Regions from separate parts of the Providencia manganoxydans genome, predicted to be linked through region 3. Evidence: predicted binding sites of a transcription regulator. Region 3 holds the regulator's gene; each other region holds the start of a gene.
The links. Region 3 encodes PurR, which represses purine synthesis genes. Its sites were predicted from a motif close to CANGCAAACGTTTGCNTG; they were not measured.
Positions count from the first base shown of each region.

Region 1: the regulator PurR is predicted to act here: its motif matches at 2,070-2,087, upstream of guaB (IMP dehydrogenase).
Region 2: the regulator PurR is predicted to act here: its motif matches at 2,138-2,155, upstream of purM (phosphoribosylformylglycinamidine cyclo-ligase).

Region 1 is NZ_CP067099.1:2,114,745-2,119,257, reverse strand. Features, by position in the region: gene guaA (glutamine-hydrolyzing GMP synthase) at 1-454, opposite strand, end outside; gene guaB (IMP dehydrogenase) at 541-2,007, opposite strand; gene xseA (exodeoxyribonuclease VII large subunit) at 2,179-3,558, shown strand; gene JI723_RS09375 (TonB-dependent receptor domain-containing protein) at 3,655-4,513, opposite strand, start outside.
Region 2 is NZ_CP067099.1:2,081,187-2,085,699, reverse strand. Features, by position in the region: gene uraA (uracil permease) at 1-1,230, opposite strand, end outside; gene upp (uracil phosphoribosyltransferase) at 1,359-1,985, opposite strand; gene purM (phosphoribosylformylglycinamidine cyclo-ligase) at 2,219-3,259, shown strand; gene purN (phosphoribosylglycinamide formyltransferase) at 3,259-3,894, shown strand; gene JI723_RS09210 (hypothetical protein) at 4,257-4,513, shown strand, end outside.
Region 3 is NZ_CP067099.1:2,598,384-2,602,896, reverse strand. Features, by position in the region: gene punC (purine nucleoside transporter PunC) at 1-836, opposite strand, end outside; gene punR (DNA-binding transcriptional activator PunR) at 959-1,864, shown strand; gene purR (HTH-type transcriptional repressor PurR) at 1,868-2,893, opposite strand; gene cydH (cytochrome bd-I oxidase subunit CydH) at 3,164-3,247, shown strand; gene sodB (superoxide dismutase [Fe]) at 3,321-3,899, opposite strand; gene JI723_RS11650 (Grx4 family monothiol glutaredoxin) at 4,383-4,513, shown strand, end outside.

The DNA of each region.
Region 1 (4,513 bases), 480 kb from region 3:
CTGGAATTGCTGTCACTTTATCACCATGGCTCATCCAAACATCCAGTACTGGAGTACCATTTTCGCTTAGAGAGTCTTGAATGTCACGGAACAGATCACATGGCTCAGTCACTTCAACTTTGGCATAACCAAATTCGCGCTCGCCAGAAACTTCAACTGCACCACCTAGCTGCATTGACATGGTTTGCATGCCATAGCAGATACCTAAAACGGGTACACCTGCTTTAAAGACATATTCAGGTGCACGTGGGCTATCATTTTCAGTCGTGCTTTCTGGGCCACCTGAAAGAATAATACCATTTGGATTGAATTCACGAATTTGCTCTTCTGAAACGTCCCACGCCCAGAGTTCACAATAAACGCCAATTTCACGAATACGGCGGGCAATCAGCTGTGAGTACTGTGAGCCGAAATCAAGAATAAGAATGCGATGCTTATGGATATTTGTTGTCATTTGAGGAGAATTCCAAAAATTCAAGTCAAAAATAGAAAATCGGTGGCGCTGTAATTAAGGACAGAGCCACCCTGAAATATGTGCTGTTATTGCCCCAGACGGTAATTTGGGGATTCTTTAGTAATGGTTACATCGTGTACGTGGCTTTCTTGGATACCCGCACCACTGATGCGAACAAACTCGGCTTTAGTACGCAGGGCATCAATAGTAGCACACCCCGTCAGTCCCATACAGGAACGCAAACCACCCATTTGTTGGTGAATAATATCTTTTAAGCGACCTTTATAAGCCACACGACCTTCAATTCCTTCAGGAACGAGTTTGTCCGCTGCGTTATCCGTTTGGAAGTAACGATCTGAAGAACCTTTCGACATTGCCCCTAATGACCCCATACCACGGTATGCTTTATAAGTACGGCCTTGGAACAAAATAGTTTCGCCCGGAGATTCTTCGGTACCTGCAAACATTGAACCGACCATCACACAAGCAGCACCTGCCGCGATCGCTTTCGAAATATCACCAGAGAAACGGATACCACCATCAGCAATAACAGGGATACCAGTGCCTTCTAATGCTTCTACAGCATCGGCAATAGCGGTAATTTGCGGTACACCCACACCTGTTACGATACGTGTTGTACAAATAGAGCCAGGACCGATACCCACTTTAACTGCGCTAACCCCTGCTTCAGCCAACGCTTTCGCGCCTTCAGCTGTTGCAACGTTACCACCGATAATTTGTAAGTCAGGGTATTTTTGACGTGTTTCACGAATGCGCTGTAGCACGCCTTCTGAGTGACCATGTGATGAGTCGATCAATAAGACATCAACGCCTGCGGCAACAAGTGCATCAACACGCTCTTCATTACCAGCACCAGCACCAACAGCCGCACCAACACGCAAACGACCTTGTTCGTCTTTACATGCATTAGGTTTACGTTCTGCTTTTTGGAAGTCTTTAACTGTGATCATTCCTAGAAGGTGGAAGTTATCATCGATAACTAAGGCTTTTTCAACACGTTTTTCATGCATTTTTTGCAGAACGACTTCACGTGCTTCACCTTCTTTCACGGTGACTAAACGCTCTTTAGGCGTCATCACTGCGGTAACAGGTTGGTCTAAATCGGTAACAAAGCGAACATCACGGCCAGTGATAATCCCAACTAAAGAGTTATCAGCAGCAACGACAGGATAGCCAGCAAAGCCATTGCGCTCTGCCATTTCTTGAACTTCACGAATGGTAGTGTCTGGCGTCACAGTAACAGGATCAGTCACCACACCACTTTCGTGTTTTTTCACACGACGAACTTCTTCAGCTTGGCGCTCAATAGGCATATTTTTGTGAATAAAACCAAGACCGCCCTCTTGAGCTAATGCAATAGCAAGATCAGATTCGGTCACAGTATCCATCGCAGCGGAGAGCATAGGAATATTCAGGCGGATAGTTGCAGTCAGTTGAGTAGACAGATCGGCCGTGTTTGGTAATACGGTTGAGTGTGCAGGAACGAGCAATACGTCGTCGAAAGTTAGAGCTTCTTTTTTAATGCGTAACATAGGCAATATCTCACCAGGCAGCGTTATGGAAAGGTATAAAATATTGCCGCGGCATTATACACACCGAAACCGATTGCCTCCAGCCTTTTTTTGAAAAAAAACTTGATAACTACTCTGACTAGGTTAGTATCAATCAATTAAGTCATTGTTTTAGAGTTTGATCTAGCTCACATGTCAATACAAGAAAATAGTGGAATTTATTCTGTCAGCAAACTTAATCAAGCGGTTCGTGAACTTCTAGACCGCCAAATGGGTCGAGTTTGGTTAACAGCCGAAATCTCAAACTTTTCACAACCTAGCTCAGGTCATTGGTATCTCACCTTAAAAGATGACAAAGCTCAGGTTCGTGCGGCTATGTTCCGCGGGCAAAATACACGTGTTACTTTTCGTCCACAAAATGGTCAGCAAGTATTAGTACGCGCCACTGTCACCCTGTATGAACCACGTGGTGACTATCAAATCATCATTGAAAGTATGCAACCTGCTGGTGAAGGATTATTACAACAACGGTTTGAGTTGTTGAAACAATCCCTCGGCGCTGAAGGGTTATTTGATGCCAGACACAAGCAAGCCTTGCCCTCACCAGCAAAACGTATCGGGGTGATCACTTCAGCAACCGGCGCAGCATTACATGATATTTTGCATATTCTGCGCCGCCGTGACCCTTCATTACCCGTGATTATTTATCCTACCGCGGTACAAGGAGAACAAGCGCCTGCTCAAATCGCTAGAGCCATTGCAATCGCTAACTTGCGTAGTGAATGTGATGTGCTGATTGTTGGCCGCGGCGGGGGATCATTAGAGGATTTATGGGCATTCAATGAGGAAATTGTTGCCAGAGCCATCTTTGCCAGCCAAATCCCGATTGTCAGTGCTGTTGGTCATGAGACCGATGTCACCATTGCCGATTTTGTTGCTGATGTGCGTGCACCAACACCTTCCGCCGCTGCTGAATTAGTCAGTCGTAATCAACTGGAATTGATCCGCCAGTTGCAATCATCACAGCAACACCTAGAAATGGCGATGGATTATTATCTTGCTGGTCAACAGCAACGTTTTAGTCGTTTACAACACCGCTTACAGCAGCAGCATCCCCAATTACGTTTGGCAAGGCAACAACATCAACTCAGTCTACTGAGCCAAAAACTTAATCAAGCTATGACTAGGCGAATGCAAAATGCTCAAATGCGTTATGAACAGCTACAGCGCCGCTTGTCACAACAGGATTTACGCCCACAATTACAAAGGCAGCAACGTTCATTACAGCAAACACAATATTATTTGCAAAATAGGGTTTCTGAGCTATTAAATAGCTATAAACAACGTTTTGCGGTTGCGTGTTCAAAAATGGAAACGGTGAGTCCGTTAGCCACTTTAGCGCGTGGGTTTAGCATTAGTGAAACGACCGATGGCACCGTATTGAAAAAAACTTCGCAAGTTAAATTAGGACAAAAACTAAAAACACGACTCAATGATGGTTGGGTTGAAAGTGAAGTGACTGAGGTAACAAAGTTAAAAACCAAACGCGCCCCACGCTCTGTCAGTAAATAAAGTTCAAAATAAGGGATGCCCAAATTGACATCCCTCAAACTGCCGTCAAACATATCATGTTTGGTAGCAGTCACTTGAAAAATAGCTTGTATCTACTTAAAAGCGTACTACTCCTCCCACCATATAAGAGCGGCCTCTAGCCGTAGCATTACTTTTGCTACGTTCTTCCATTATTGCCGTTGAATTAGCACGATTTAACGCATCTGAGTACGCTTTATTAGTCACATTATTAATATTGAACATTAAAGTCACATTTTTATTGATTTCATAATCAGCATACAAATCAATAATTGTTGGTTGTTTTTCATATTTATCTTTCAGTGCATCACCATTATTATCAACTAATGATTCAACACCGATACGCTTTGCGGGCCCTGTAATAGTAATTGTGGAACCTAATGTTAATTTTTCATCGAGTAGCCGCACACCGCTATCCAATGTTAGATAGTAATCAGGCAATTCACTGAAGTCACCCGCACTAAAATCAGCAACACTGGCTATCGAATTAGGTTGGTCGCCCGTTTCTTTGGTATAAGATAATGTTGAATAAAATACACCTGCATCATAATTTGCCTGTAATTCATAGCCACTTAAATTAACATTTCTTGGATCATTCATGTAAATATAACTTTTCTGCATAAAATCTGGGAATTCCTTATCCCAAACATCATCATTCATTAAACACCATTCAAATTCAGCTTCGGTTCTCGGACGGCAGAGCAAATAAGGTTTACTGGTAATATAATCTTTTACTTTAGTGTGGAACCAAAGCGCTTTTAAATTAAATTGGTCGCCTTGAACGATAAGATCAGGCCTAATACTGTTAAATCCTATTTGCCATGTTTGTGCTTTTTCGCCCTTTAAAAACGGGTTCATCGAGTTACCGCCATTTTGCGAATAAAATACCTCCTGCGAATTAGGTGCTCGCATAGAGTGCGCATAACTCACAAAAGGT
Region 2 (4,513 bases), 520 kb from region 3:
AGTAATAAAGCGGAATAATAATGCCATCGCGATACCAACAATCGTTGCTAATGCCATACCTTTTAGTTCTGCCTGACCAATACTAATCACAGCGCCACTAACACCAATGATCAAAATCACTGAAGTCAAAATCAAATTTTGAGGCTTGTTATAGTCAACTTTAGAGTCGATTAATACACGAATACCCGATGCACCAATTACGCCATAAAGTAATAGCGATACCCCACCCATCACAGGAGTTGGCACTAATTGAATCGCTGCGGCTAGTTTACCTACACAGGATAGGAGAATAGCAATGATAGCCGCACCACCAATTACCCAAGTACTGTAAACTTTAGTGATTGCCATAACCCCAATATTTTCGCCATAAGTCGTATTTGGTGTTGAGCCGAAGAAACCTGAAATGACGGTAGAAAAACCATTCGCAAACATTGAACGGTGTAAGCCTGGGTTTTTCATCAAATCACGTTCAACGATATTTGCAGTCACAACTAAGTGGCCAACATGCTCTGCAATCACGACTAACGCCGCAGGCAAGATAGTTAAAATAGCAAACCATTCAAAACGTGGGGTATAAAAGGTTGGAACAGCAAACCATGGCGCTTCAATAACAGGGGTAAAATCGACGATCCCCATAAAATAAGATAAGGCATAACCTGCTAAAAAACCGATTAAAATAGGAATAATCGACAGAAAACCCCGAAATACTACTGCACATAAAATCGTGATTGAAAGCGTGGTGATCGAAATAATTAACGTGTTTGTATCAACCGGCGCTCCTTCTTTTGGTAATAAACCGGCCATGCTAGCCGCAGTTTGTGCCAATTCGAGACCAATCACCGCGACGATCGCCCCCATTGCAGCAGGGGGAAACATAACGTTAATCCACCCTCTTCCTGCAACTTTAACAATCAGAGCCACCAAACAAAATAACACCCCGCAAATAATAAAACCGCCAAGAGCCAATTCATAGCCGAGTGGCAGTAATATCATTACTGGAGAAATAAAGGCGAAACTGGATCCTAAATATGCAGGAATTTTTCCTTTACAGATAAATAAATAAAGCAGCGTACCAATACCGTTAAACAATAAGATTGTGGCTGGGTTCACCCCAAATAATATCGGTACAATAACGGTTGCACCAAACATGGCGAATAAATGTTGAAAACTTAACGGTATAGTTTGTAGCAACGGTGGTCTTTCTTCAACGCTGATCGCACGGCGTGTCATTTCTTTTCATCCCCTTTATACTCGTCACCCTTCTAGACGCAGAGTTATTGGTTATCTGCATCTTGAATTCGTTAAAGTATAGTGTTTTTTTATTAAAAAAAAGCCGACTTCTAAAGTCGGCTAATTATTTATTTAGTACCAAATATCTTATCGCCAGCATCACCTAGCCCTGGAACGATATACCCGTTTTCATTTAAATATTCATCAATAGACGCGGTATATAATTCAACATCTGGGTGAGCCGCTTCTAATGCAGCAATACCTTCAGGAGCAGCAACCAAAACTAATACTTTGATTGATTTACAACCTGCGTTTTTTAGCAGATCGATAGTTGCGATCATAGAGCCCCCTGTTGCCAACATAGGGTCAACAACCAGTGCCATACGCTCATCAATATTTGAAACTAATTTTTGGAAATAAGAAACGGGTTTAAATGTTTCTTCATCACGGTAAACCCCCACTACGCTAATACGCGCACTTGGAACGCTTTCCAGAACACCATTCATCATGCCAATACCTGCACGCAGAATAGGAACGACGGTGATTTTTTTCCCTTTAATTTGCTCTATTTCTACAGGACCACACCAACCTTCTATCGTCACTTTCTCAGTTTCTAGGTCAGCAGTTGCTTCATAAGTCAGTAGGCTACCAACCTCTGAGGCCAGTTCACGAAAGCGCTTAGTGCTTATATCATGATCTCGCATCAGGCCGAGTTTATGTTTAACGAGAGGGTGTTTTACCTCAACGATCTTCATGGAATTCTCCTACTATTTTAGACGCCAGCGCACAAAAAAATCGCGGGATTATAACTCTTTTTACCCGAGATGCCACTAGGTTCAGTTTGATTGATGTCAAAACAATCAGAAATAGCTCATTTTTATGTTAGACCTAATTCCTGAATAAAGCTATCGCAAACGTTTGCTTAGCCTGTTAGAATAATCTGCATTGCAGTTTATTTTTCTACAACACAATTGCCTTGGGGGCCGTAGTGACTGATAAAACCTCTCTCAGCTATAAAGATGCCGGTGTTGACATTGATGCAGGTAACGCATTGGTTGAACGTATTAAAGGTGTGGTCAAAGAGACTCGCCGACCAGAAGTTATGGGAGGACTGGGGGGGTTTGGTGCACTATGTTCCCTACCACAAAAATACCGTGAACCCGTTCTAGTTTCCGGTACTGACGGTGTAGGAACCAAATTACGCCTTGCAATGGATTTAAAACGTCACGACTCTATTGGTATCGACTTAGTGGCTATGTGCGTCAATGATCTAATCGTCCAAGGCGCTGAACCTCTGTTTTTCTTAGACTATTACGCAACAGGCAAACTGGATGTTGATACCGCTGCAAGCGTGATCACCGGTATTGCTGAAGGTTGTAAACAATCAGGGTGTGCATTAGTTGGCGGTGAAACCGCAGAAATGCCGGGTATGTATCACGGTGAAGACTATGATGTTGCAGGCTTTTGCGTTGGTGTCGTTGAACGATCAGAGATCATTGATGGTAGCAAAGTCAGCGCAGGAGATGCCCTGATCGCATTAGCGTCTAGCGGCCCACATTCAAACGGCTATTCACTGGTTCGTAAAATCCTTGAAGTCAGTAAAACCAACCCAGAAGCCACTCAGCTTGAAGGGAAATCATTAGCTGACCATCTATTGGCTCCAACACGTATTTATGTCAAAAATGTGCTAGAGCTGATTGAGAAATGTGATATTCATGCTATTGCCCATATTACAGGTGGTGGTTTTTGGGAAAATATTCCTCGCGTATTACCAGAAAATACTCAAGCACAAATTGATGAAAGTAGCTGGCAGTGGCCAGTAGTATTTGACTGGCTGCAAACCGCAGGTAGCGTCAGCCGTCATGAAATGTACCGTACTTTTAACTGTGGCGTTGGTATTATCATCGCCCTGCCACAAAGCGAAGTTGAAGCGGCATTAACCCTACTGAACCAATTAGGCGAAAAAGCATGGCAAATCGGTGTTATTGCTGAGCAACCTAATGGTGAAGAGCAGGTTGTTATCCGCTAATGAAGAAAATTGTTGTCCTTATATCAGGCAGTGGCAGTAATTTACAGTCACTGATTGATGCAACAGCTAATGGTCTTCAGGCACAAATTGTCGCCGTGATCAGCAACCAACCCGATGCCTACGGGTTGGTTCGTGCACAACAGGCCAAGATCCCAGCCCTATCATTGAGCGCAAAAGAATTTGCTAATCGCGAACAATATGACGCGGCTCTCATGGCAATAATCGATAACTACCACCCTGACTTAGTAGTGTTAGCGGGTTTCATGCGCATTTTGACTGCCGACCTAGTCAAACACTACTCAGGTAAAATGCTCAATATCCACCCTTCTCTATTGCCTAAATACCCGGGGTTACATACCCACCGTAAAGCAATGGAAAACGGCGATAGTGAACATGGAACTTCGGTACATTTTGTTACCGAAGAGCTGGATGGCGGACCGGTTATTTTGCAAGCGAAAGTACCTATTTTTGCTGATGATACGGAAGAAGATGTTGTCGAACGCGTTAAAGCACAAGAACACAATATCTATCCAATGGTCGTACAATGGTTTGTTGATGGGCGCTTAGTAATGGCTGATAACCACGCTTATTTAGATGGTAGATGCTTGCCGATGCATGGCTATGCTAATGACTAACCATTAATAAATTATTTAAAATCTATTTTATTAAGGGCAGATAATTTCTGCCCTTTTTGTTGGGCTGTTTATCAAATTTAGTTATTTGAACTCCCTCTAATTCATCTATTTTTCAATAAATAGTTTATTCGTATTAAAATGCATACTATCTAGAATGGTGCTCACTATCACTGTCAATCATGCAGCGGGGATTTCGGGACAGATAACCCAAGGTTATAATACCTAGGATGTTATATTTGTATCATAAAAATGTTCAGTACTAGAAAATACAGTTATTTAGCTAGCTATTTTTATGATACTTTTTAATAAGTTGTTACTGGTATGAGCTATTACCATAATATAAGCATATAAGGATAGTTTTGATGAAAAAGAAGGTTGTCACGAGCCTTGGTATATTACTTGTCATCGTAGGTGGAGTATTCTGGTCGTTATTATATGAAGAACAGTTACCAGAACCCTCTCAAGAGTCATTAAATTATATAACATCAGAATTAGATGGCCTTAATTTGGAAGAGTCAATTGAAAAGATCAGAAAAGATAAAAAAAGCTTTGATTTATTTTCTAAAATGGGGAGGGCTGATGATTTATATAGTGAGAGAACTCAAATCCCACAATCAGA
Region 3 (4,513 bases):
AATACTTCAGCTCGTAGTTTGATTAAAATAAAACGACAACCATACCCACCGACAATAAACGCTAATGTTTGTGGAATATAGCTTAATCCAATATCTGCTGGGTTGAAGCCCATATTACGTAAAATAAACGGTGATCCTGTTAGCCAAGCAAAAAATCCTGCACTACAAGATGCATAAATTAAAACGTTCCCACTAAAAATACGTGAGCTCAGTAAAGTGAAAAAGGAAATAGATTTACTTTCTGTCGCGTCAGTAGTCATCGCTTTGGGGGTGACGTTTTTTAATAACAGTGTTGGAAGTAATAATAAAATACCCACAGCCATTAAAACGATAAAAATAATTTCCCAGTCATAATGTTCCAATACCCATGCACCTAATAATGGCGCCAATGCCGGTGATAATGCAACGAGCGGCATAATAGATGCAAATACCTTTTGGGTACTCGCCGCATCATAACGGTCAATAACCAATGCTTGCCAAAGAACAGCGGCACTACAAACGCCAACAGCTTGCAAGAAACGTAGGATCAGTAACTGTGTCGCATCGGTTACCCAAAGAATACCTAAGCAGCTGAGAATAAACAGTAATAAGCCAGCAATTAAAATAGGCTTGCGTCCAAGTTTGTCTGACAAAGGTCCCCATAGCAGTTGTGCGAAGGCAAAACCAGCAAGAAAGATACTTAAGGAGGCGCTAATTGCCCCTTCAGTGGTATTTAATGCCGTTTGCATAGAGCCAAATGCAGGGAGGTACATATCGATGGCTAGAAACCCTAACATGCTCAGTCCAGCAAGGTAGAGCATAAAACCTGGGGAGTTTTTCGTCACAGTATTTGTCATAGCGATTTACTTTCTAGAGTTTACAAAATTGTTAATATGTACGCTATTGTATAGGCTATATTTTTACATTGTGAAACGGTAATATTTGGATCCTGCTATCAAAATTTTTGAAAGGTATCGTTATGTGGTCAGCGCATGCGTTAGAAGTGATTGATGCGGTTGCAAGAACCGGGAGTTTTAGTGGCGCAGCAGAGGAATTACATCGTGTCCCTTCCGCAATTAGCTATACCGTTAAGCAAGTGGAGGAATGGCTTGCTGTACCAATATTTGAACGCCGTCATCGCGATGTCGTCTTGACGGAAGCTGGGGAGATATTTATCAAGCAAGGGCGCTCAGTCATCAAAAAAATGACACAAACGCGTCATCAATGCCAACAGGCAGCTAATGGTTGGAGAGGGCAGTTTAGTATTGCTGTTGATTGTATTGTGAAACCTCAACGGACACAGCAACTGATATTAGATTTCTATCGTCATTTTCCGGATATCGAATTATATATTCACCCTGAAGTTTTTAATGGTGTATGGGATGCATTGGCTGATGGTCGAGTGGATGTAGCAATTGGGGCAACCAGAGCTTCACCCATCGGAGAACGTTACAGTTTTCGTGATATGGGCTTTATGTCATGGTGGTGTGTTGCAGCGCCAAATCACCCATTGGCAAAAATTGAAGGGAAACTAACAGATGATCAAATGCGTGATTACCCGAGTTTATGCCTTGAAGATACTTCAAGAAATCTTCCTAAAAGAGATACATGGGCATTAGATAACCAACGGCGCCTTGTGGTACCTTATTGGGAAGATGGTATGGTGTGTTTAGTTAATGAGCTGTGTGTCGGCATGGTTCCGGAACATCGCGCAGCGCCGTATTGTACGCAGGGTAAGTTAGTCCCATTAGAGTTATCACAGCCTTTTCCACCAAGCCCTTGCTGCTTAACTTGGGTTGAAAAAAATACATCACCAGCGTTGAGTTGGTTACTTGAATATCTTGGAGACAGTCAAACTCTCAACGCTGAGTGGTTAGCACCTTAACGGTTAACGGCGATAATCAATAAATGGTCCATCAGCAACAGAACGGCGCTCGACTAAACGTGGGTGCACTTCAATGGTTTGTGCGTCTTCACGCTTATTCACGATACGGTCGAGTAGCATAGTAAAGGCCATTTGGCCTAGACGTTCTTTGGGCTGGTGGATAGTGGTGAGTGCAGGGGTAAAATAGCGTGCATTACGCACATTATCATAGCCAATGATAGAAATATCTTGTGGAACACGCAGCCCCATCTCATCGGCAGCGCAAATGGCTCCCATAGCCATAATATCACCACCACAAAAGACCGCTGTTGGTTTTTGTTTGTTACTTAAGATTTGCATCATTGCTTTATAGCCGGACTCAGGTTCAAAGTCTCCCTGTACAATCCACTCATCACGTAAAGTGACTTTGGCTTCTTCCATTGCTTTTCGGAAGCCGGTGAGGCGACCAATCCCCGTGTTCCGCTCAAGTGAGCCTGGGATCACCCCAATATCACGATGCCCACGATCAATTAAGTAACGACCCGCCAAGTAACCACCATGAAATGAATTATCAATAATGCTATCAGTAAAATCACCTCGCGACGTCCCCCAATCCATAACGACCATAGGGATATTACGGTAATCTTCTAACATGCTAATGAGCTTTTCTGGGTACTCAGAGCACATCACCAGAAGGCCATCAACACGTTTTTGAGCAAGCATTTGTAAGTAAGCTTGCTGTTTACCTAAGTTATTATGTGAGTTACAAAGAATGAGTGTGTAACCTTTTTCATAACAACTGTTTTCGACAGATTCAATAACTTCTGCGAAATAAGGGGCTTCGCTCGATGTGGCAAGTAAGCCAATCGACTTAGTATGGTTAACTTTTAAACTACGAGCAACAGCACTTGGCGAATAGTTGAGTTCTTTTATCGCAGCCCAAACAGCAGCCTTAGTATCATCGGCTACGAAGCGCGTTTTATTAATTACATGGGATACAGTTGTGGTGGAGACATTAGCACGCTTCGCCACATCTTTAATCGTTGCCATGGGAAAAAAAAACTCCTGACCAATAATCGGTCTTGTTATGAATACTTATTAAAAATTACCAGCATATTGAGGCATAGTTACTTAACTGGCAATAATTTAGCGATTTGTTATGGATTTTGTCTGATCTAGCGCAAAAACAAAAGAAATAATTGATGTTATAACCTGTGATATAGACACTGGTTTTTATAAATCGTCATGTCATACTTATTTAACCTTATACAGTATAGGGTCAAATGGCTGGTTAACTGTTCTTGATAATGAGAGGAACTCATGGATACAGATTTTAAATTCGGATTATTAGCAGCAATTGGTTCTTTGGCAGTGATCATCACATTTGCAATACATATTTTTTAATTTTGCCTTTAAATAGCAAAGGTAAGATCACAAAGGGCGAGCACTGCTCGCCCTAAATGTTGCCAAAAATCAGTTAAGCAAGATTTTCTTCAACAAATTTCCAGTTTACGAGTGACCAGAAGTTTTCTAAATATTTTGGACGTGCATTACGGTAGTCAATATAGTAAGCGTGCTCCCAAATATCGACTGTCAGGATAGGCTTATCATCACCAGAGATTGGTGTTGCAGCATTAGATGTATTAACAATTGCTAAGCTACCATCTGCTTTTTTCACTAACCAAGTCCAACCGGCACCAAAGTTTTTGATTGCTGCATCGGTAAATTGTTGTTTGAAGTCAGCGAATGAACCAAATGCTTTATTTATTGCATCAGCAACTTTACCTGTAGGTTCGCCGCCTGCATTTGGTGCTAAACAGTGCCAATAGAAAGTGTGGTTCCACACTTGTGCAGCATTGTTAAAAATGCCAGCATCAGAAGTTTTAATGATTTCTTCTAGGGATTTACCTTCGAAAGCGGTACCTTTTACTAAGTTGTTGAGGTTAACAACATAAGTATTGTGATGTTTGCCATAGTGGTACTCTAACGTCTCTTCAGAGATATAAGGTTCTAGTGCATTTTTTGCATAAGGTAGAGCGGGTAGTTCAAATGACATTGCGTACTCCTTGTTTGCGTTTTAAACAACACGTATGGGTGTGATGCTCAAAGTTGAGCGAGTAATTGTCTTTTTAATCATGTACATACTAAAATATAGCGCACTGTATGTATCATTTTATCGTCATTAGCGCATTATACCACAATAAAAATATGGTCATGTGCATCATTGTACTATATTAACAAATTCAGCATATAAATACATCGTAAAATCATATAGATAATAAAGCCTAAAATCACAAAATGCGTTTGCTAGAATAAAGCTAATTTGATTTAACTATCTTTAAAAGACTGATAGAGAAAAAATCCCTTTTTCTATTTGAGGGTGTTATAGTAATGCCCCTGTAAAACTGGCATATTGTATGAAACAATGTGTAGTAATATTTTCGGTCAAATATTCTCGCTTAGTAACAGTTGCATCATCTGCATTTGCGATTGTTTACTGACTGCAAAACCAGCACCCAAGCTTTAAGGAAGTAAAAAAATGACGACAATTGAAAGAATCGAACGCCAAATCAAAGAAAATCCAATTCTGCTGTACATGAAAGGCTCTCCTAAGCTTCCTAGCTGTGGTTTTTCTGCTCAGGCAGTTCAAGCTCTATCTGCTTGTGGTGA